Regions from separate parts of the Kocuria sp. HMSC066H03 genome, predicted to be linked through region 2. Evidence: predicted binding sites of a transcription regulator. Region 2 holds the regulator's gene; the other holds the start of a gene.
What was found. Region 2 encodes LexA, which represses DNA repair genes until DNA is damaged. Its sites were predicted from a motif close to TCGAACANNTGTTCGA; they were not measured.

Region 1: a site for LexA is predicted at 5,078-5,093, ahead of ruvA (Holliday junction branch migration protein RuvA). Genes of this name have one in related genera too.

The regions. Positions count from the first base shown of each region.
Region 1 is NZ_KV807509.1:83,560-93,168, reverse strand. It holds gene secF (protein translocase subunit SecF) at 1-454, opposite strand, end outside; gene secD (protein translocase subunit SecD) at 451-2,439, opposite strand; gene yajC (preprotein translocase subunit YajC) at 2,535-3,107, opposite strand; gene ruvB (Holliday junction branch migration DNA helicase RuvB) at 3,219-4,319, opposite strand; gene ruvA (Holliday junction branch migration protein RuvA) at 4,322-4,963, opposite strand; gene ruvC (crossover junction endodeoxyribonuclease RuvC) at 5,259-5,939, opposite strand; gene HMPREF2833_RS09280 (YebC/PmpR family DNA-binding transcriptional regulator) at 5,944-6,705, opposite strand; gene HMPREF2833_RS09275 (type 1 glutamine amidotransferase) at 7,098-7,829, opposite strand; gene HMPREF2833_RS09270 (Mur ligase family protein) at 7,839-9,152, opposite strand; gene HMPREF2833_RS09265 (HIT family protein) at 9,232-9,609, opposite strand, start outside.
Region 2 is NZ_KV807503.1:336,812-346,420, forward strand. It holds gene HMPREF2833_RS01435 (class I SAM-dependent methyltransferase) at 1-411, opposite strand, end outside; gene hflX (GTPase HflX) at 497-2,158, shown strand; gene HMPREF2833_RS01445 (ATP-dependent DNA helicase) at 2,155-4,212, shown strand; gene lexA (transcriptional repressor LexA) at 4,234-4,992, opposite strand; gene HMPREF2833_RS01455 (LysM peptidoglycan-binding domain-containing protein) at 5,272-5,709, shown strand; gene HMPREF2833_RS01460 (histidinol-phosphate transaminase) at 5,755-6,858, shown strand; gene hisB (imidazoleglycerol-phosphate dehydratase HisB) at 7,037-7,654, shown strand; gene hisH (imidazole glycerol phosphate synthase subunit HisH) at 7,666-8,367, shown strand; gene HMPREF2833_RS12480 (hypothetical protein) at 8,364-8,525, shown strand; gene priA (bifunctional 1-(5-phosphoribosyl)-5-((5-phosphoribosylamino)methylideneamino)imidazole-4-carboxamide isomerase/phosphoribosylanthranilate isomerase PriA) at 8,767-9,516, shown strand; gene HMPREF2833_RS01480 (SseB family protein) at 9,509-9,609, shown strand, end outside.

The sequences.
Region 1 (9,609 bases), on a different contig from region 2:
CGAACACGAGCAGACCCCACAGCGCCTGCTGCGTGACGCCCTGGCCCCACGTGGGACCCACGAAGGTGGAGGTGACCTGGTCCTCGCCCACCCCGTACGCGTCCTGCAGCTCGTGCTTCAGCGCGAGCGTCTGGTCGTCGTCCAGCTGCTGGGTCTGCACCCGGACGGTTCCGGGGGCGATGTTGGTCACGGTGGCCTCCTGCGTGCCCGCCGTGTCCGCCACGGCCCGCTCCCCCACGGAGGCGTCCGGGTTCTCCACACCGGAGACCGTGAACTCGGACCCGCCCGTGAAGTCGATGCCCAGGTTGAAACCGCCCTTGACCACGGGAATCAGGATGGAGACCACGATCAGGGCGAGGCTCACAGCCAGCCAGAGACCACGCTTCTGCACGAAGGGGTAGGACGTGCGACCACTGTGCAGGTCGTTGCCGAAACGCGCGAGACGGTTGCTCATCGCTGGTCCTCCTGGGGGTCGGTGCGAACGGCGGAGGAACCCGCCCGGTCGGTGCCCTCGGTGGGCGACGCCGCGTCAGCCGTGGGCGCGCCGGCCCCGGTGCCGCTGCCCGCACCACTCGCGCTCGCGGCGCCGTCGTGCGGTTTTGTGCCGTCGGTGGCGGGGTGGGCGGCGGTCTCCGTGCCGCTGCTCTGCTGGGCAGCGCGGCGGCGTCGTTCGGCGATGGTGAGACCGTCCGAGTCCTCCGGCGTGCGGATCCTGCCGGCGCCGCGGTACAGCGGCACGGCGTCGAGGGCCTCGGGGTCCAGCCCCGAGTTCTTGGCGCCCGATCCGAAGTACCGGGTGCGTGCCAGCAGCACCATCACGGGGTGGGTGAACAGGAACACGACCATGAGGTCCGCGATGGCCGTCAGGCCCAGGGTGAAGGCGAAGCCGCGCACGTTGCCCACGGCCACGAAGTACAGCACCACCGCGGCCAGCAGGTTCACGGCCTTGGAGGCGAGGACCGTCTGACGGGCCCGCTGCCAGCCGTGGTCCACGGCCGCGGGAATGGTGCGCCCGGCCCGGATCTCGTCGCGGATGCGCTCGAAGTACACGATGAACGAGTCCGCCGTCTGACCGATCGCGACCACGAGGCCCGCCACGCCGGCCAGGGACAGCCGGTAGTTGGCGCCCCAGCCCAGCAGGGTGATGGCGAGGTAGGTGATGACACCGGCCACCACGAGCGAGGCGATGGTCACGAGGCCCAGCCAGCGGTACTGGAACAGGGAGTAGATGCAGACCAGCGCCAGGCCGATCAGACCGGCGATGATGCCCATCTGCAGCTGGTTGCTGCCCAGGGTCGCGGAGACCTGCTGCTCCGACTCGATGGTGAAGGAGACGGGCAGCGCGCCGTACTTCAGCTGCTCGGACAGGAACTTGGCCTCGTCCTCGGTGAAGTCACCCGTGATCTGGGCCTTGCCGTCGGAGATCACGGAGTTCATGGTGGGCGCGGAGACCACCGAGCCGTCCAGCACGATGGCGAACTGCGAGCGGGGGTCCTGCTGGCCGCCCTGGCCGTAGCCGTAGAGCCGCTCCGAGAGCTGCTTGAACGTCTCGGTGCCCTGCTCGTTGAACTGCAGGTTCACCGCGTAGCCGCCCGTGGCGTTGCCCTGCGAGTTCGTGGCCGGGGCGTAGGAGGCGTCCTCGATGTCCGTGCCGGGGATCTCCACCGGGCCCAGGATGTACTTGGCGTTGCCCTGGGGATCGCACGCCACGGTGGCCTTGTCCTGAGGCTGGGTCTCCCGGTCCTTCTGCGGCTGGGGTGCGCTGCAGTCGAGGGCTTCGTACTGGGCGAACAGCTCGGGGGTGATCCAGCGGGGGTCCGAGGAGTTCTCGGGGGCCGACTTGGCCTTGGGCACGTCCTTGGGGTCCGTGCGCTGCTCCTTGGGGGTGGCCTCCCCCGGGCCCGTGACGATGACCGGCCGGAACGCCATCTGCGCCGAGGTCTGGATGAGCTCACGGGTCTCCGCGGACGGCGTGCCCGGCAGGGACACCACGATGTTGTTGCCGGACTGGGTGGTGATCTCCGCCTCGGAGACACCCGCGCCGTCCACGCGCTGGCGGATGATCTCCACCGCCTGGTCCAGCTGCTCCTGGGTGATCTCCTGCCCCGCCTGCTCCCCCTGCAGGGACGGCGTGAGCACCATCTGCGTGCCGCCCTCGAGGTCGAGGGCGAGCTTGGGGGCCCAGCCGGTGCGGTCGGTCGTGACGCCGTACACCAGCAGCCCGGCCAGCAGGGCGATGACCGCCACCAGCGCCACGAGGGACCCGCGGGCCCTGGCCGCCGCCGCGGCGGCCCCGGTGCGAGGCTTCCTGGTCCGGGGTGACGACGTGGACTTCCGGGCGGATCCGGAGTCCTCGGCGGAGCCCTTGCGCCGCCGCCGGGATGACGTCGAGGCCTTCGGAGTCTCCGAGGTCTCCGAGCTCTTCTTCTGTGCTGCCATTGCCGTCCTTCGGGGAGACCGTGACCGGACGCGCACGCCGGTCACCACATGAGAAACGGGCCGAGGTCCTCGGCCCGTCTCTCATCGGGGGGATGTCAGATGGTGGGGTTGCCGTGCTCGCCGCGGCCGCGGGGGTCGGTCCCGTTCCCGGGCTCGGCGCGGTCCACGCCGTCAACCGTGGGAGCGGAGCCGCCCGTGACGTCACCGTGGGAGGAGGTGCCGCGGGTCGGGTCGTCGTGCATCGGGGCGTCGTGCTCGGCCGCGGTGCCGTGGGTGGAAACGGCGTCCTGCTCGGCGTGTGCGGCGGTGGAGCCGTCGGCGGGGAGCTGGGCGGCGTGGTGCTCTGCGGCGTCCGTCTCCGGGGTCTCGTCCACCACGGTGGTGACGGTCTGCGAGTGGACGGTGACGAGCTGCCCCGGGGCAATCTCCAGGACGGCCTTGTTGTTCTCGCGGTCCATCTCGTGCAGCGTGCCGAACAGTCCGAAGCTCGTCATCACCTGTGTGCCGGGGCCCATGCTGGCCTGCTTGGTCTTCATCTCGGCCTGGGCCTTCTTCTGCCGCCGCATGGGCAGCCACAGCAGCAGCACCATGGCCAGGAGCATGACGGGAAGGAACCAGGCACTCCCGCCGCCGGTGGCTGCCTGCTGGGTCTCTGCGAGGATGGTCACGGAGAATCCGATCTGTCGAGGGATGAGGGACTCGGGTGCACGGACCCCGGGACACACCGGTGCCGACCGGGCCCACACACCAATTCCTCCCAGCTTAGGGGATGGATCTGGTCACCCGCTGGATGCATCTCCCGGTGACGGGTCTGCGGCGAGCGCGGACCTCAGAGAGGGATCCTTGAACGCGGCGTGCTCGGGAACCTCCAGGTCCAGGTGCTCCCACGCCGCGGCCATGGCGATCCTGCCCCGGGGCGTGCGGCCGAGCAGGCCCTCACGGACCAGGAAGGGTTCGGCGACCGTCTCCACGGTCTCGGTCTCCTCCCCCACCGCAATGGCCAGGGTGGACAGGCCCACCGGGCCGCCGTTGAACTTGCCCACCAGCGCTGAGAGCACGTTGCGGTCCAGCCGGTCCAGCCCGCGGGCGTCCACCTCGTACATGTCCAGGGCGGCCCCGGCCGCGCGGGCGTCGATGCGCTCCACACCGTGCACGAGTGCCCAGTCCCGCACGCGGCGCAGCAGCCGGTTGGCGATGCGGGGGGTGCCGCGCGAGCGCGAAGCCACTTCCGTGAAGGCCTCGGAGGTCATGGTGAGGTCCAGCAGACCCGCGGAGCGGCGCAGCACGAGCTCGAGCTCCGGGACCGAGTAGAACTCCAGGTGCCCGGTGAAACCGAAGCGGTCCCGCAGCGGCCCGGGCAGCAGGCCGGCACGCGTGGTGGCGCCCACGAGGGTGAACGGTGGCAGGTCCAGGGGAATGGAGGTGGCTCCGGCGCCCTTGCCCACCACGATGTCCACGCGGAAGTCCTCCATGGCCATGTAGAGCATCTCCTCCGCCGGGCGGGACATCCGGTGGATCTCGTCCAGGAAGAGCACCTCCCCGTGGGTCAGGGAGGAGAGGATGGCCGCGAGGTCCCCCGCGTGCTGGATGGCGGGGCCCGAGGAGATCCGCAGCGGGACCTCCAGCTCCTCCGCGATGATCATGGCCAGGGTGGTCTTGCCCAGACCCGGCGGCCCGGAGAGCAGCACGTGGTCCGCGGTGCGCCCGCGCAGCTTGGACGCCTCGAGCACCAGCGAGAGCTGCGCGCGCACGCGCTTCTGCCCCACGAAGTCGTCCAGCGTGCCCGGCCGCAGCGACGCCTCCAGCTGCTGGTCGTCGTAGTCCCCCTCGGCGCCCACGAGGCGCTGCCGCCCCGCAGCTCCGCGCTCCTCCACGGCCATGCTCAGCGCCTCCCGGTGGGCGCGTGCGTGGTGCCCTTGGACGTGCCGAGCCACGACAGCACGGCGCGCAGGATCTCGGCCACGTTGCCGGAGTCACCGAGCTCGGGCTGGGTCTGCAGGGCGTCCTCGATGCCGCGGACGGCGTCCTTCTCGTTCCACCCCAGGCCCGTGAGGGCATCGACCACCTGGTCCCGCCACACCGGCATCTGCGGCTGGGCGGCCTGCTGGGCGGGAGGCTCGGGGAGCACGAGCTTGTCCGCGAGCTCCAGCACGATCCGCCGCGCGGACTTCGGCCCGATGCCCGGCACGGCCGTGAACGCCTTGTCGTCCCCGGCCGCGATGGCCCGGCGGGCATCGTCGGGCCCGAGCACGGAGACGGCCGCGAGGGCGGTGCGCGGCCCCACGCCGGAGACTCCCAGCATGACCGAGAAGATCTCCTTCTCGTCCGCCTGGGCGAAGCCGAACAGCAGCGGCGCCTCGTCCTTGCGGGCGATGTACGCGGTGTGCAGCCGCGTGGTGGCTCCCACCCGCAGTCCGGACAGGGTGTGCGGGCTCGCGTGGACCTCGATGCCGAAGCCCGAGACCTCCACCACGGCCAGGGTGGCGCCCACGAAGGCCACCTCACCGGTCACCGAGGCAATCACGGCTGCTCCCCTCTTCCGGCCGGGGCCGGGCTCGTGCGCCCACCGGTTCCGGGGGGCTGGGTGGTGCGGGGGCGGCTGCCCCGGCGCTCGGGCGCGGCCGGTGCCGCGTCGGATTCGAACACGTGTGCGAACGGTTCTGGGCCACTGTACCAACGGGGGCGCCGCAGCGGGGGGACGGTGCAACGGGGCGTGGACCACCGCCACCCGTGGGACACCGGGGCGGGCGAGAACGGTGCAGCCGGCGGCGGTCCCGCTCGACCGCGGACAGGCCCTCGGAGCCTTCCACAGGCCCCTCTCAGCCGCGTCTGCCCCGTGCGGGGCTGCCGCCGCGGGCCCCCGGAGCGCGCGAGGCCGACTCCGCCCGGCGCCACGCCTGCTGGGCCGGTGTCAGCGCGGTGGTACCGGTGGTGCCGGTGGACCGTGACGGACGGGACCCGGAGTGGGTGGAGGTGGCCGCCACCGCGTTCATCCCTGCCACCCCGCCGCGCCAGCCGTGGCACACGGCCAGCGCGAGCGCATCCGCGGCGTCGGCCGGGCGGGGCGGGGCGTCCAGTTTCAGGATGCGCACGACCATCCGGTTCACGGACTCCTTGTCCGCGGAGCCGTCCCCGGTGACCGCGGCCTTGACCTCGGAGGGGGTGTGCCACGCGACCGGGATGCCGCGCCGGGCCGCCGCCGCGATGACCACGCCGGTGGCCTGGGCGGTGCCCACGACCGTGGGCGCGTTGTTCTGCGCGAACACGCGCTCCACCGCCACCACGTCCGGGCGGAAGCGCTCCATGAGCTCGTCCGCGGCCTCCATGACGGTCAGCACGCGGTGCTCGAGCGCCTCGTGGGCGCGCGAGCCGCTCACCTGCACGTGCACGAACGTGCCCGTGCGCTGGGCGGACATGTCCACCACGGCGAAGCCGCACCGGGTGAGTCCGGGGTCCACCGCGAGCACGCGCTGGGAGCCTGCCGCCTGCGGACGGGCCACGGGCCTACTCGTCGTCCTCGAGCTGGGCCATCACGTCCGCGGGGATGTTCGCGTTGGAGTAGACGTTCTGCACGTCGTCCAGCTCCTCGACCGCGTCCGCGAGCTTGAGGAACTTGCGTGCCCCGTCCGCGTCCAGGTCCACCTTCATGGTGGCGCGGAACTGGGGGTCGTCGTTGTTGTACTCCAGACCGGCCTCGTCCAGCGCCGCGCGGATCGCGGGCAGGTCCGTGGCCTCGCTGACCACCTCGAACACGTCCGACTCGTCCAGGACCTCGTCCGCGCCGGCGTCGAGCACGGCCATCAGGACGTCGTCCTCGGTGAGGCCGTCCGTCTTGGCCACCTCCACCACGCCCTTGCGCTCGAAGAGGTACGCCACCGAGCCGGAGTCCGCCATGGTGCCGCCGTGACGGGTCACGGCCACGCGCACCTCGGAGGCCGCGCGATTCTTGTTGTCCGTCAGGCACTCGATGTACAGCGCGGTGCCCTGCGGGCCGCGGGCCTCGTAGAGGATCTCGGTGTAGTCGATCGTCTCGCCGGTCAGGCCCGCTCCGCGCTTGATCGCGCGGTCGATGTTGTCGTTCGGCACGGAGTTCTTCTTGGCCTTGGACACCGCGAGCTCGAGCGCCGGGTTGCCGGAGGTGTCCGCGCCGCCCATGCGCGCCGCGACCTCGATGCCCTTGATGTACTTGGCGAACGCCTTGGCCCGCTTGGCGTCGATCGCCGCCTTCTTGTGCTTGGTCGTGGCCCACTTGGAGTGACCTGACATGAATGACCTCCTCGAAAGAGTGCGTCCGGCCGTGCTCGGGCCGGACGCGGTGGTGGATTGACTGCCATGATACCGAGCGCGCCCCGTGCCCTGTCACACCGGGACGCGCCCCCGCACCGTCCAGGGGACTTCGCGGCGCCGCCGGTGCTCGCCGAGCCGCTGGTGCGGGGACACGGTTCGCCGCGGCGACAGACCCGGTCGACGACGCCGCGCGCTCGCCCCGCGAGGGCAGCGCGAGGCTGCCACCGCGCCGCCGGTGGTCGCGGTTCGACGGGCCGCCGCGGCACGCCCAGATGACGACGCCGCCAGCCCGGCCCCCTGCCAACGGCTGGGGCACCCCGGGCGAGCCTCGGCACGCGCGGCTGCGGGCGGCGTCGTCGTCCGCCGGTCCCTCAGCGGGGGCGGGAGGCGGCGACCTCGCGAGCGCGCTCGGCCAGCGTGTCGTCGGGGCCGACCTCCGGCAGGGACTCCCCGCGCAGGGCGAGGGCCTGACCGAGCAGGAAGTCCGCCACGCGCGGGTTCTTGGGAAGCAGGGAGCCGTGCAGGTAGCTGCCGAGCACGTTGTGGGTGCGGGCTCCCTCCGTGCCGTCCTCACCGTTGTTGCCGGCGCCCGAGACGACCGTGGCCAGGGGCTCCTGCCCCGCGCCCAGGTGGGTGAGCCCGGAGTGGTTCTCGTAGCCCACGATCCGGCCCAGCTCCGGGGACTCGGTGACGATGTTGCCGATCAGCCGCTCGGTGCCCGCCACCGTCTCTAGGTCGAAGACCCCGATCCCGGACAGGGTCTCCCCCGCCCCGGTGCGGAAGCTGCGGCCGAAGAGCTGGTAGAGCCCGCAGATCGCGAGCATGGGCACGCCGCGTTCCACGGCCTCGTGCAGCCGCGGCGCCACGGCCGCGAGGTCCTCGGCCACGCGGAACTGCCCCGAGTCCTGGCCACCACCACCCACGAAGAGGTCGGCGTGCTCGGGCCACTGATCACCAGGATCGTAGTCCACGATCTCGGTGTCCAGACCGTAGCGCTCGGCGCGGCGCTTGAGGGTCAGGGTGTTGCCCCAGTCGCCGTAGATGTTCATGTCCCGGGGGTAGAGCTGCACGATGCGCAGCGGCCCGGAGGTGTTCTCAGCCACGGTGTTCTCCTAGATGGCGGCCACGTGCGTCATGCCGCCCAGGATCTTGCGCAGGGACAGCATGGCCGTGTAGGTGCAGAAGATGCGCATGGGGCGGTCCCCGGACTGCGCGATGAACTGCTTCAGCGCATCCTCCAGGTCCGGTTCCACCCCGCCCACGCGCACGAGGTCGTAGTCCAGCCGCAGGGCCATGTCCCACGCGCGCACTCCGGAGACGAGGTCCACCCCGCCCTCCCGGAGGCTGTCGAAGTCCACGTCCCACAGCCAGGAGACGTCCCGGCCGTCCGCGTACTGGTCGTTGATCGCGATCATGGTCGCGTAGTCCTGCGAGGACGCGGACGCCAGGGAGAGCCGGAAGCCCGCGGGGTTCTTCACCAGCAGCAGCTGCAGGGGCTTGCCGTCCACCGTGATGGTCTCGCCGCGCCCGAAGGCGGGCGTCACGTTGCCGAGCTCGGCCACCAGGGCGGGGACGTCGGCGTCGTCCCCCAGCACCTGCAGGCTCACGGCCAGGGCGGCCGCCGCGTTGTACTGGTTGTAGACGCCGTAGAGGTCCACCGTGGCCTCGTGGCTCGTGCCGCGCACGTCCAGCTCCACGCTGCGGGCGTTGACCGCCTCCAGCACGACGTCCGCGTCCGGGCGCCGGGCCGAGGGCACCTCGGAGTCCTGCTCCCCCGGGTCCACCTGGCGCAGGCCCTCGCGCATGTCGTCGTCGGACGGGAACATGGGGCGCAGCGCGTCCGAGAGCCCGAACCAGGACACGGCCGTGCCCTCCGGGAGGTCCCCGGCGAGACCGGCGATCCGCGGGTCCTCGCGGTTGAGCACCACGGTCTCCGTGGTGGCGCGGGCCACCTGGCGCAGCATCCGGCGCGTGGTGTCGATCTCCCCGAAGCGGTCCAGCTGGTCGCGCATCACGTTGAGCAGCAGGCTGATCCGCGGCTGCACCTGCTTCACGAAGTGCACCGCGTGGGCCTCGTCCAGCTCGAGTACCGCGACGTCCGCGGCCAGACGGCCAAACGCGTCCATCTCCGCGAGCAGGGAGGCCGCCACACCGCGCACGAAGTTGGAGCCCGTGCGGTTGGTGAACACGCGCAGGCCCTGGGAGCGCAGCAGCTGCACGGTCATCTTGGTGGTGGTGGTCTTGCCGTTGGTCCCGCTGATCACCACCACGCCGCGGGGCAGCTTGGCGAGCTCCTCGGCCACGAAGCCGGGGTGCAGCTTCTCCATGAACAGGCCGGGGAATGCGGAGCCGCCGCCGCGCAGGCTGGACGCCCAGCGCACCCCCTGGCCGAGGACGCGTACGAGAGGTCGGGACATGGTCTCCATCCTAGTGAGCGGGTGCGGGCACCCGGGTGGTGAACGTGTGCGGGCACCCGCGGTCGCGGACCGGTGGGCCCGCGGGCCGTCAGTCCCCGGGCCAGGCCGCGGCGATGTCCTCGCGCGTGGCCCCCAGGGTCTGGATCAGCGGTTTGGTCTGCGCGATCACGGGCATGAAGTTGGCGTCACCGGTCCACCGGGGCACCACGTGCTGGTGCAGGTGGGCGGCGAGCGACCCGCCCGCGGCGGAGCCCAGGTTGAGCCCCACGTTGAACGCCGCGGGACTCGCGACCTCCCGGATCACGCGCACCGCCGTGCGGGTCAGGGTGTTGAGCTCCCACAGCTCGTCGTCCGTGAGCTCATCCAGGTCCGCCACGTGCCGGTACGGGCACACCAGCACGTGGCCGGGGTTGTACGGGAAGAGGTTGAGCACCACGAAGCAGTGCTCACCGCGGTGCACGATCAG
Region 2 (9,609 bases):
GATCGGGGGGTTGGACCAGATGGTGTCGAACGTGCGACCTTCCGGAACGTCCTGCGGCAGAGCGGTCTCCACGCCGGTCAGGCCCAGGGACCGGGCGTTCTCAGCGGTGAGCTGGAGGCTGCGCTGGTTGACGTCCACGGCCGTGACGCGCGCCTCGGGCGCCGCCTGGGCCAGTGCGATCGTGATCGGACCCCACCCGCAGCCGATGTCCAGCAGGTCTGTGCCCTGCGGATCCGGCACGGTGCGCAGCAGCGCCGCTGTCCCCTTGTCCAGGTCCCCGGGGGAGAACACGCCAGCGGCGGTCACCACGTCCACGTGCCGACCTCGCAGCTCCACGCCGATACGGCGCCGCTTCTCCGGCAGCGACGGATCGGAGACGAAGTAGTGGGGGACGGGGTGTTCGGCGGCCATGGCTCCACATGGTAGTGCCCACGGAGTCGTGTCGCCGCCCGGCGCTAGACTGGGCCAACCCGTCACCAGCACAGATCAAGGAACCATGACTGACTCTCTTCCGCCCCGGAACCACGCCTCGGAACCCTCCGAGCGTTCCGGCGAACTGTCCGCCTCGGAACTCGAGGACGTGGTCTCGCGCGTCCTGGCGCGCGCCCGGTCCCGCAACGAGCCCACCGCCACTCAGGACGACGACGCCGCCGCGCCCCGCGCGGGCCACGAGCGTCTCGGACGGGCCCGGGAGCTCGTGGACGAGGAGGACACCTACGTCCCCTCCGACGGGGACCAGCAGGACCTCGCCGAGCGCCACGCGCTGCGGCGCGTGGCCGGACTGTCCACCGAGCTCGAGGACGTCACCGAGGTCGAGTACCGGCAGCTGCGCCTGGAGCGAGTGGTGCTCGCCGGTCTGTACTCCAGCGGCACACTCGCGGACGCGGAGAACTCCCTGCGGGAACTCGCCGCGCTCGCCGAGACCGCGGGCTCCGAGGTCATGGACGGCATGCTGCAGCGGCGCGTGAACCCGGATCCGGGCACGTACCTGGGCTCCGGCAAGGCCCTCGAGCTCAAGGACGTGGTGGCCGCCACCGGTGCGGACACGGTCATCGTGGACGCCGAGCTCGCCCCCTCCCAGCGGCGCGCGCTCGAGGACGTGGTCAAGGTCAAGGTCATCGACCGCACCGGCCTGATCCTGGACATCTTCGCGCAGCACGCGAAGTCCAAGGAAGGCAAGGCCCAGGTGGAGCTCGCGCAGCTGGAGTACATGCTCCCGCGGCTGCGCGGCTGGGGCGAGTCCCTGTCCCGCCAGGCCGGCGGCCGGGCGGCGTCGGGCGAGGGCATCGGCAGCCGCGGACCGGGTGAGACCAAGATCGAGCTGGACCGCCGTCGCATTCGCCAGCGGATGGCCAAGCTGCGCCGGGAGATCGCGGCCATGAAGCCCGCCCGGGAGACCAAGCGGTTGAACCGCAAGCGCAACTCGGTGCCCTCCGTGGCGATCGCGGGCTACACCAACGCCGGGAAGTCCTCCCTGCTGAACCGGCTCACGGACGCCGGTGTGCTCGTGGAGAACGCCCTGTTCGCCACCCTGGACCCCACGGTGCGCAAGGCGCAGACCCCGGACGGCATCGGCTACACCCTGGCGGACACCGTGGGCTTCGTGCGGTCCCTTCCCACGCAGCTGGTCGAGGCGTTCCGCTCCACGCTCGAGGAGGTCGCGGACGCGGACGTCATCGTCCACGTGGTCGACGCCTCCCACCCGGATCCGGAGGGTCAGCTCAAGGCCGTGCGGGACGTTCTCACGGACGTGGGGGCCAACGACATCCCCGAGATCGTGGCCCTCAACAAGGCGGACATCGCGGATCCCGTGGTGCTCGCCCGGCTGCGCAACCACGAGAGCCCCTCCGTGGCGGTCTCGGCACGCACGGGAGAGGGCATCGAGGAGCTGCAGCGGCTGATCTCCGGCGCCATCCCACGGCCCGACCACGAGCTGGACCTCCTGGTCCCGTACACCCACGGGGAAGTGGTGTCACGGCTCCACGCTCAGGACGCGGAGATCCTCAGCACCGAGCACACCCCCGAGGGCACACGTCTGCACGTGCGGGTGCGCGAAGACCTGGTGGACGACCTCGAGCGCTACCTCAGTGCCCCCCACACCCCTGCCGGGGACGAGGCCCAGGGGCGGGAGCAGGCGCAGGACTCGCAGGGCGCATGAGCGCACCGTTCATCGACGAGACCGGCAAGGACGTTTCGGAGGTCCGCCCGGAGTCCCTCCCCGGTGGCGCGGACGCCCTCGAGCTGCTCGACGCCGCCGTCACCGCCCTCGGGGGGCAGCGGCGGGACGGTCAGCGCTTCATGGCGGCCAAGGTGGCCGAGGCCCTGCAGACCCACCGCCACCTGCTGGTGCAGGCGGGCACGGGCACGGGCAAGTCGCTCGCCTACCTGGTTCCCGCGCTGGTCCACGCCAGGACCTCGGACAAGCCGGTGGTGGTGGCCACGGCCACCCTGGCCCTGCAGTCGCAGATCACCGGCCGCGACGTCCCCCGCCTGCTCGACGCACTGGAGGACGAGCTCGACGACCGCCCGGACGTGGCCCTGCTCAAGGGACGCTCCAACTACGCGTGCCTGCACAAGGTGGAGGGCGGGTACCCGGAGGACGACGACGCCGCTCTGTTCAGCGCTCCGGTCGCACCGTCCGGCGGCGTGGGAACGGACCGCCCTCTCGGAGGGCTGGCGCAGCAGGTTCTCCGCCTGCGCGAGTGGGTCGAGACCACCGAGAGCGGGGACCGGGACGACATCCAGCCGGGGGTCTCGGACGCCGCGTGGCGCCAGGTCTCCGTGACGGCCAAGGAGTGCCTGGGGCGCAAGTGCCCGCTCGTGGAGGAGTGCTTCGCGGAACGTGCCCGCGCTCAGGCGGGTGAGGCGGACATCGTCATCACCAACCACGCCCTCCTCGCGATCAACGCCTTCGAGGGCCTCGCGGTGCTCCCGGAGCACGACGTCGTCATCGTGGACGAGGCGCACGAGCTGCGCGACCGGGTCACCGGCGCGGTCACGGCGTCGTTGTCCGCGGCGGCCGTGCGCGCGGCGAGCACCGCCGTCCGCAAGCACACGGCGGCCTCCAGCGACGCGCTGGAACGCGCCGCGCAGGCCTTCGACAAGGCGTTCGACGACGAGGACTCGGGTCTGCTGCCCCGGGGATTCACCGAGGAGCAGGTCTACGCGGTGCGGGGGATCCAGGACGCCGCCCGCACGGGACTCAGCGACACCAAGGGCGATTCCAAGGGAGAGGACGCCGGACGGCACGCCGCGCGTTCGCGGCTCTCGGAGCTGCTGGACACCTCCGAGCGCATGCTCGGGGCGGACACCGCGCACGACGTCCTGTGGGTTTCGCGTGTGGGCCGGTGGAGCCCCACGGAGGGGTACGTGGGCACCTCGGCGGGAGAGCCTGCCACGCTCAGCATTGCGCCCCTGAGCGTGGCGGGGCCCCTGCGCGAGGGCCTCTTCGACGGCCGCACGGTGGTGCTCACCTCCGCGACACTGGCCGTGGGGTCGTCCTTCTCGTCGGTCGCCGGGTCCCTCGGCCTGCAGGGCCCGGGGGCGCCCCCCTGGCGGGGCGTGGACGTGGGAAGCCCCTTCGACTACCGCCGCCAGGGGATCCTCTACGTGGCCAAGCACCTGGCCAAGCCCGGGAGGGGAGTCTCGGAGGAGCAACTGGGCGAGCTGCTCGAGCTGCTCGAGGCCTCCGGAGGCGGGGCGCTCGGCCTGTTCTCCTCACGACGCGCGGCGGAGGACGCCGCAGAGGCGTTGCGGGAGCGGACCGAGCTGCCCATCCTGTGCCAGGGGGACGCCTCGCTGCCCTCTCTCGTCAAGGCGTTCACGGACGACCCCGCGGCCAGCCTGTTCGGCACCATGAGCCTGTGGCAGGGGGTGGACGTCCCCGGGCAGTCCTGCCGGCTGGTGGTGATCGACCGGATCCCGTTCCCCCGCCCGGATGATCCACTGGGCACCGCCCGCACCCGTGCCGCCGAGCGCGCCGGGGGCAACGGCTTCATGACGGTGTCCGCCTCGCACGCGGCTGTTCGGCTCGCCCAGGGCGCGGGACGGCTGATCCGTGCGAGCGGGGACAAGGGTGTGGTGGCGGTTCTGGACTCCCGCCTTGCGACGGCCCGCTACGGGTCCTTCCTCGCCCGGTCGCTGCCCCCGCTGTGGCCCACCACGGACAAGTCCACCGTGCTGGGGGCGCTGCAGCGGCTGGGCCGGCAGTGAGGTGAGGGCCCCGCGCCGCCGCTACAGAGAGCGCAGGACGGAGACGACCTTGCCCATCACGGTGGCGTGGTCGCCGAGTATGGGTTCGTAGCGGGTGTTCTGCGGCAGGAGCCAGGTGTGGCCGTCGCGCTGCCGGAAGGTCTTCACCGTGGCCTCGTCGTCCAGCAGGGCAGCCACGACGTCCCCGTTCTCCGCGGAGTTCTGCTGGCGCACGACCACCCAGTCGCCGTCGCAGATGGCGGCGTCGATCATCGAGTCCCCGGCGACCTTGAGCATGAACAGCCGGCCGTGGCCCACGAACTGCCGTGGCAGCGAGTAGACCTCCTCGACGGACTGCTCGGCGGTGATGGGGCCGCCCGCGGCAATGCGGCCCACCAGGGGCACGGGCACCATGGTGTCGTCCTCGTCCGCGGCGGGCACCGAGCCCAGGGTGGGCGTGAGGGGCGAGACCGTGGCACCGCCGGAGGCTTCACCCTCCTGGGGATCCTCCTTGCCCAGGTGGTGGTCCAGCTCCTGCTGGCTGAGCGGTCGCAGCACCTCCATGGCCCGGGGGCGTCGGGGGTCACGGCGGAGGTACCCCCACTTCTCCAGCTGACCGAGCTGGTGCGTGACGCTCGACAGGGACGCGAGCCCCACGATGTCCCCGATCTCCCGCATGGACGGAGGGTACCCCCGCGTGGCGATCGAGCGCTGCACGGCGCCCAGGATCCTCGCCTGACGGTCCGAGAGTGTTCGAACGGGTCGGCCAGGTGTCTGCTGAGCGGGGGAAGTGGTGCTCACGAGCGGGGTCCTTTCGCCGTGCCGCACAGGGCGTGCCCGGGGGCCGGGCCGCGGACCGCTTATGCGTGTCGGAGACGTGGGGTCGACTGTCACATGTGTGGGGCCAGCTTAACCCGGGTGACCTGCGCATTCAAATATGTGTTCGAAACGGACCTCGACACCGTTCGTACATCCGTGCTAGAACTGTCACCAGACATTCGAAGATGTGTTCTACCCGCTACCGCGGTTCGAACACCGCCGCCCGGTGGGCGGCATCGACCGGAACACCAGGAGGTTGCCATGACCGCTCTCATCATGCCGAGGCCCGTTCGCCGGGCCACCGGAGTACGTGGCCAGTCCAGCATCCAAGCCGGTGTCGCCCGTCAGCAGGACGCCGCCGGCGGGGCAGGGCACGATCTCGGACCGGGGATCATGCGCTTGACCCGCCGCGGCAGACTGCTGCTGATCGGACTGCCCGTGGTCACCGGAGCCGCAGCGCTGCTCGTGGTGGCCGCGGTGTTCCTGCTGCCGCCCACCGTCAACGCCTCCACGGACCCCGTGGGTGAGCCCGTGACCCAGAGCGTCACGGTGCAGGCCCGGCAGAGTCTGTGGGAGATCGCGGTGGCCGCCGACCCCGACCGCGACCCGCGGGAGGTCATGGACGACATCGCGGAGCTCAACGGCCTCAGCTCGTCCCAGCTCTCGGCCGGCCAGGTCCTCGAAGTTCCGGCCCGGTAGGCCCTGCTGACTCTGCGGCCCCTGCGGGCCCGATAGGATGAACCGGTGAATTCCGCCGCAGATCCTCTGGCCTCCCTCCCGATGCGTGACGACCTGCAGGGGATGTCCCCGTACGGGGCTCCGCAGCTGCAGGTGGAGGTCGCGCTGAACACCAACGAGAACACCCACCCCGTTCCCGACGCCGTCGTGGACGCGATCACGGATCGTGTGAACCTCGTGGCCGGGGCGCTGAACAGGTACCCGGACCGGGACTTCACCGCCCTGCGGAAGGCCCTGGCCTCCTACCTGGGGCACGGCCTCGACGAGCGGAACATCTGGGCGGGCAACGGCTCCAACGAGGTGCTGCAGCAGATCCTCCAGGCCTTCGGGGGACCGGGGCGTTCTCTCCTCAGCTTCGTTCCCACGTACTCCATGTATCCGTTGCTCGCACTGGGAACGGGCACACGGTTCATCGCGGGGGAGCGGGACGCCGACTTCTCCCTCACGGCGGACGCCGCGGCCCGGCAGGTGGCCGAGCACGCGCCCAGCGTGGTGTTCCTGTGCTCGCCCAACAATCCCACGGGGACCGCTCTCGAGCTCGACGTGGTCGATGCCGTGTGCCGCGCCGGAGAGGCGCACCGCACGGTCGTGGTGGTGGACGAGGCCTACGCCGAGTTCGCCCGCGGGGGAACACCGTCCGCGCTGACCCTGCTCGAGGACCGCCCCCGGCTCATCGTGTCCCGGACCATGAGCAAGGCCTTCGCCCTGGCTGGAGCCCGCCTCGGCTACTTCGCGGCGGCGCCGGAGATCGCGGATGCCATGCGGCTCGTCCGGTTGCCCTACCACCTGTCCTCCGTCACCCAGGCCACCGCGCTGGCGGCACTCGAGCACCACGGTGCGCTGCTGGCCACCGTGGAGGGCATCAAGACCCAGCGTGACCGGATCGTGCGGGAACTCACCCGTCTGGGGCTCGCACCGTCGGCGTCGGACTCGAACTTCGTGTTCTTCGACTGCGGCGGAGACGCGCACGCGATGTGGCAGGCCCTCCTGGACGACGGGGTGCTCGTGCGGGACGTGGGGATTCCCGGGCACCTGCGGGTCACCGCCGGCACGGAGACCGAGACGTCCGCGTTCCTGGACGCCGTGACGGGGTACCTGTCCGCGCGCTGAGTCACGACGGACCCACGGTCGCCGGAGGCCGGGGGCTGGCTGCGGGCGGCGCGTCGGCCAGGGCGCGGAGCAACTGCGGTCCCGCCTAGACTGGAACGACCCGCGCGCACCACGCGTCCCGCCATTGCCGGACCGGCCGCGCGCGGGCGGATCGAACCACGAGGAGTCAGTGCCAGACATGAGTGCGACCGAGAAGCAGCGCACCGCCACGGTGGAACGCGTCACGAGCGAGTCCACGGTGCGGGTGAGCCTGGACCTGGACGGCACGGGCACCTCCCGCATCGACACGAGCGTGCCGTTCTACGACCACATGCTCACCGCCCTGTCGAGGCACTCGCTCATCGACCTGGACGTCACGGCGCACGGGGACACCCACATCGACGTCCACCACACGGTCGAGGACACGGCCATCGTGCTGGGCGAGGCATTGCGGGAGGCGCTCGGGGACAAGCGCGGGATCCGCAGGTTCGGGCAGGCCACTGTTCCCCTGGACGAGGCCCTCGCCTCGGCGGTGGTGGACGTCTCCGGCCGCCCCTACGTGGTGCACACCGGAGAGCCCGAGGGACAGCAGTACCACCTGATCGGTGGCCACTTCACGGGGTCCATGACCCGTCACGTGCTGGAGTCCCTGGCCCACCACGCGCAGCTGTGCCTGCACATGGACGTGGTGCGCGGGAGGGACCCCCACCACATCGTGGAGGCGCAGTTCAAAGCGCTGGCCCGTGCACTGCGCGAGGCCGTGGAGCTGGATCCGCGGATGGCCGGCACCATCCCGTCCACCAAGGGCGCCCTGTGAGCGCCGAGGTGATGGACGCGCAGGACGCGCCGAGCGTCGTCGTGCTGGACTACGGCGCGGGGAACGTGCGCTCGGCGGTCCGCGCGCTGGAGGCCGCGGGCGCGCGCGTGCGACTCAGCGCGGACCCGCGCGACGTCCTGGACGCGGACGGGCTCGTGGTGCCGGGCGTGGGTGCGTTCGAAGCGGTGATGGAGGGGCTGCGGTCGGTGGACGCCCCCCGGCTCATCGACCGGCGCGTGAGTGGCGGCCGCCCCGTGCTGGGGATCTGCGTGGGTCTGCAGGTGATGTTCGACCGCGGCGTGGAGCACGGCCGCGAGACCGCGGGCCTCGCGCAGTGGCCCGGAACCGTGGAGCGACTGGCCGCGCCCGTGGTGCCCCACATGGGCTGGAACACGGTGCGCCCGCCCGAGGAATCGGTGCTCTTCCGGGGCCTCGAGAACGAGCGCTTCTACTTCGTGCACTCCTACGGTGTGCAGGACTGGGCGTTCGACCAGAGCATCGAGGTCATGGCTCCTCCCGCCGTGACCTGGTCCGAGCACGGCACGCCGTTCGTGGCCGCGGTGGAGAACGGACCGCTGAGTGCCACGCAGTTCCATCCCGAGAAGTCCTCGCACGCGGGGATCGCCCTGCTGCGCAACTGGCTGGCCACGCTGCCTCGCACGGGCCGGCTGGACGACCGTCTTTCCGACCCCGCAACGGAGCATGCCTCATGACCGCCTCGGTCCTCGTCCTCGTCGCCGGCGCCTTCTTCGTCGGTGGCGCCATATCGTTCGCCCAGCAGCGCAAACCCGTGTGGTCGATCGTGCTGCTCGCCCTGGTCGCCGCCGCGCTGATCGGATACGGCGCGTACTCGTGGTTCACGAGCGTGTGAGCACGTTTTTCGGCACGGCGGGCGTGCTGCCGGTGACGCGGTGCGCAGCCCCGCCCAGGACCTGACCCGGCTCGCCACACCGGGCGTCGCCCCGGACCTGATCCTGCTCGCCGCCTCGGCGCCGCATCCGAGACCCGGATCGGCGGAAGGACCGGGGCAGGCTCCCGAACCGGCCACCCCGCGCCCCACGGCGCGGACACCATTCGACGGCGCGCCGTCCGGCGCCCACGTGAGGAGACCCATGACAGAGAACACCGACCGTCGGCTCGAGCTGCTGCCCGCCGTGGACGTGCAGGGCGGGCAGGCCGTGCGCCTGGTCCAGGGCGAGGCCGGTTCCGAGACCGGCTACGGAGATCCACTGGAGGCCGCGCGTGCCTGGCAGGAGGCCGGGGCCGAGTGGCTGCACCTCGTGGACCTGGACGCCGCGTTCGGCCGAGGTGACAACATCGAGGTGCTGCGCCGTGTGGCGGAGAACCTCGACCTGAAGATCGAGATGTCCGGGGGCATCCGGGACGACGAGTCGCTCGAGCGCGTGCTGTCCCTGCGTCCCGCGCGCATCAACCTGGGCACGGCCGCGCTCGAGAACCCGCAGTGGACGCACCGCGTGATCGCGGAGCACGGGGACGTCATCGCCGTGGGCCTCGACGTGCGCGGCACCACGCTCGCGGCTCGCGGCTGGACCCGGGACGGCGGGGACCTCTGGGAGGTCCTGGACCGGCTCGAGGCGGACGGCTGCGCGCGCTACGTGGTCACGGACGTCACCAAGGACGGAACGCTGCGCGGACCCAACACCGAGCTGCTGGCGGAGGTCGCGCGCCGCACCGAGAAGCCCGTGGTGGCCTCGGGCGGCATCTCCTCTCTGGAGGACATCGCCGCGCTGCGCGAGCTGGTCCCCTCGGGTGTGGAGGGAGCCATCGTGGGCAAGGCGCTCTACGCGGGCAAGTTCACGCTCGCGCAGGCCCTCGACGTCGCGGGGCGCCCCGGTGCCTGACGACGCCGCCCGCCCCCTTCCCCCTCACATCGCCGCGCAGCTGCGCTCGGCCGGCGGCCCCACCGACACCGGCGGCCAGGCCTGGGAAGGGCG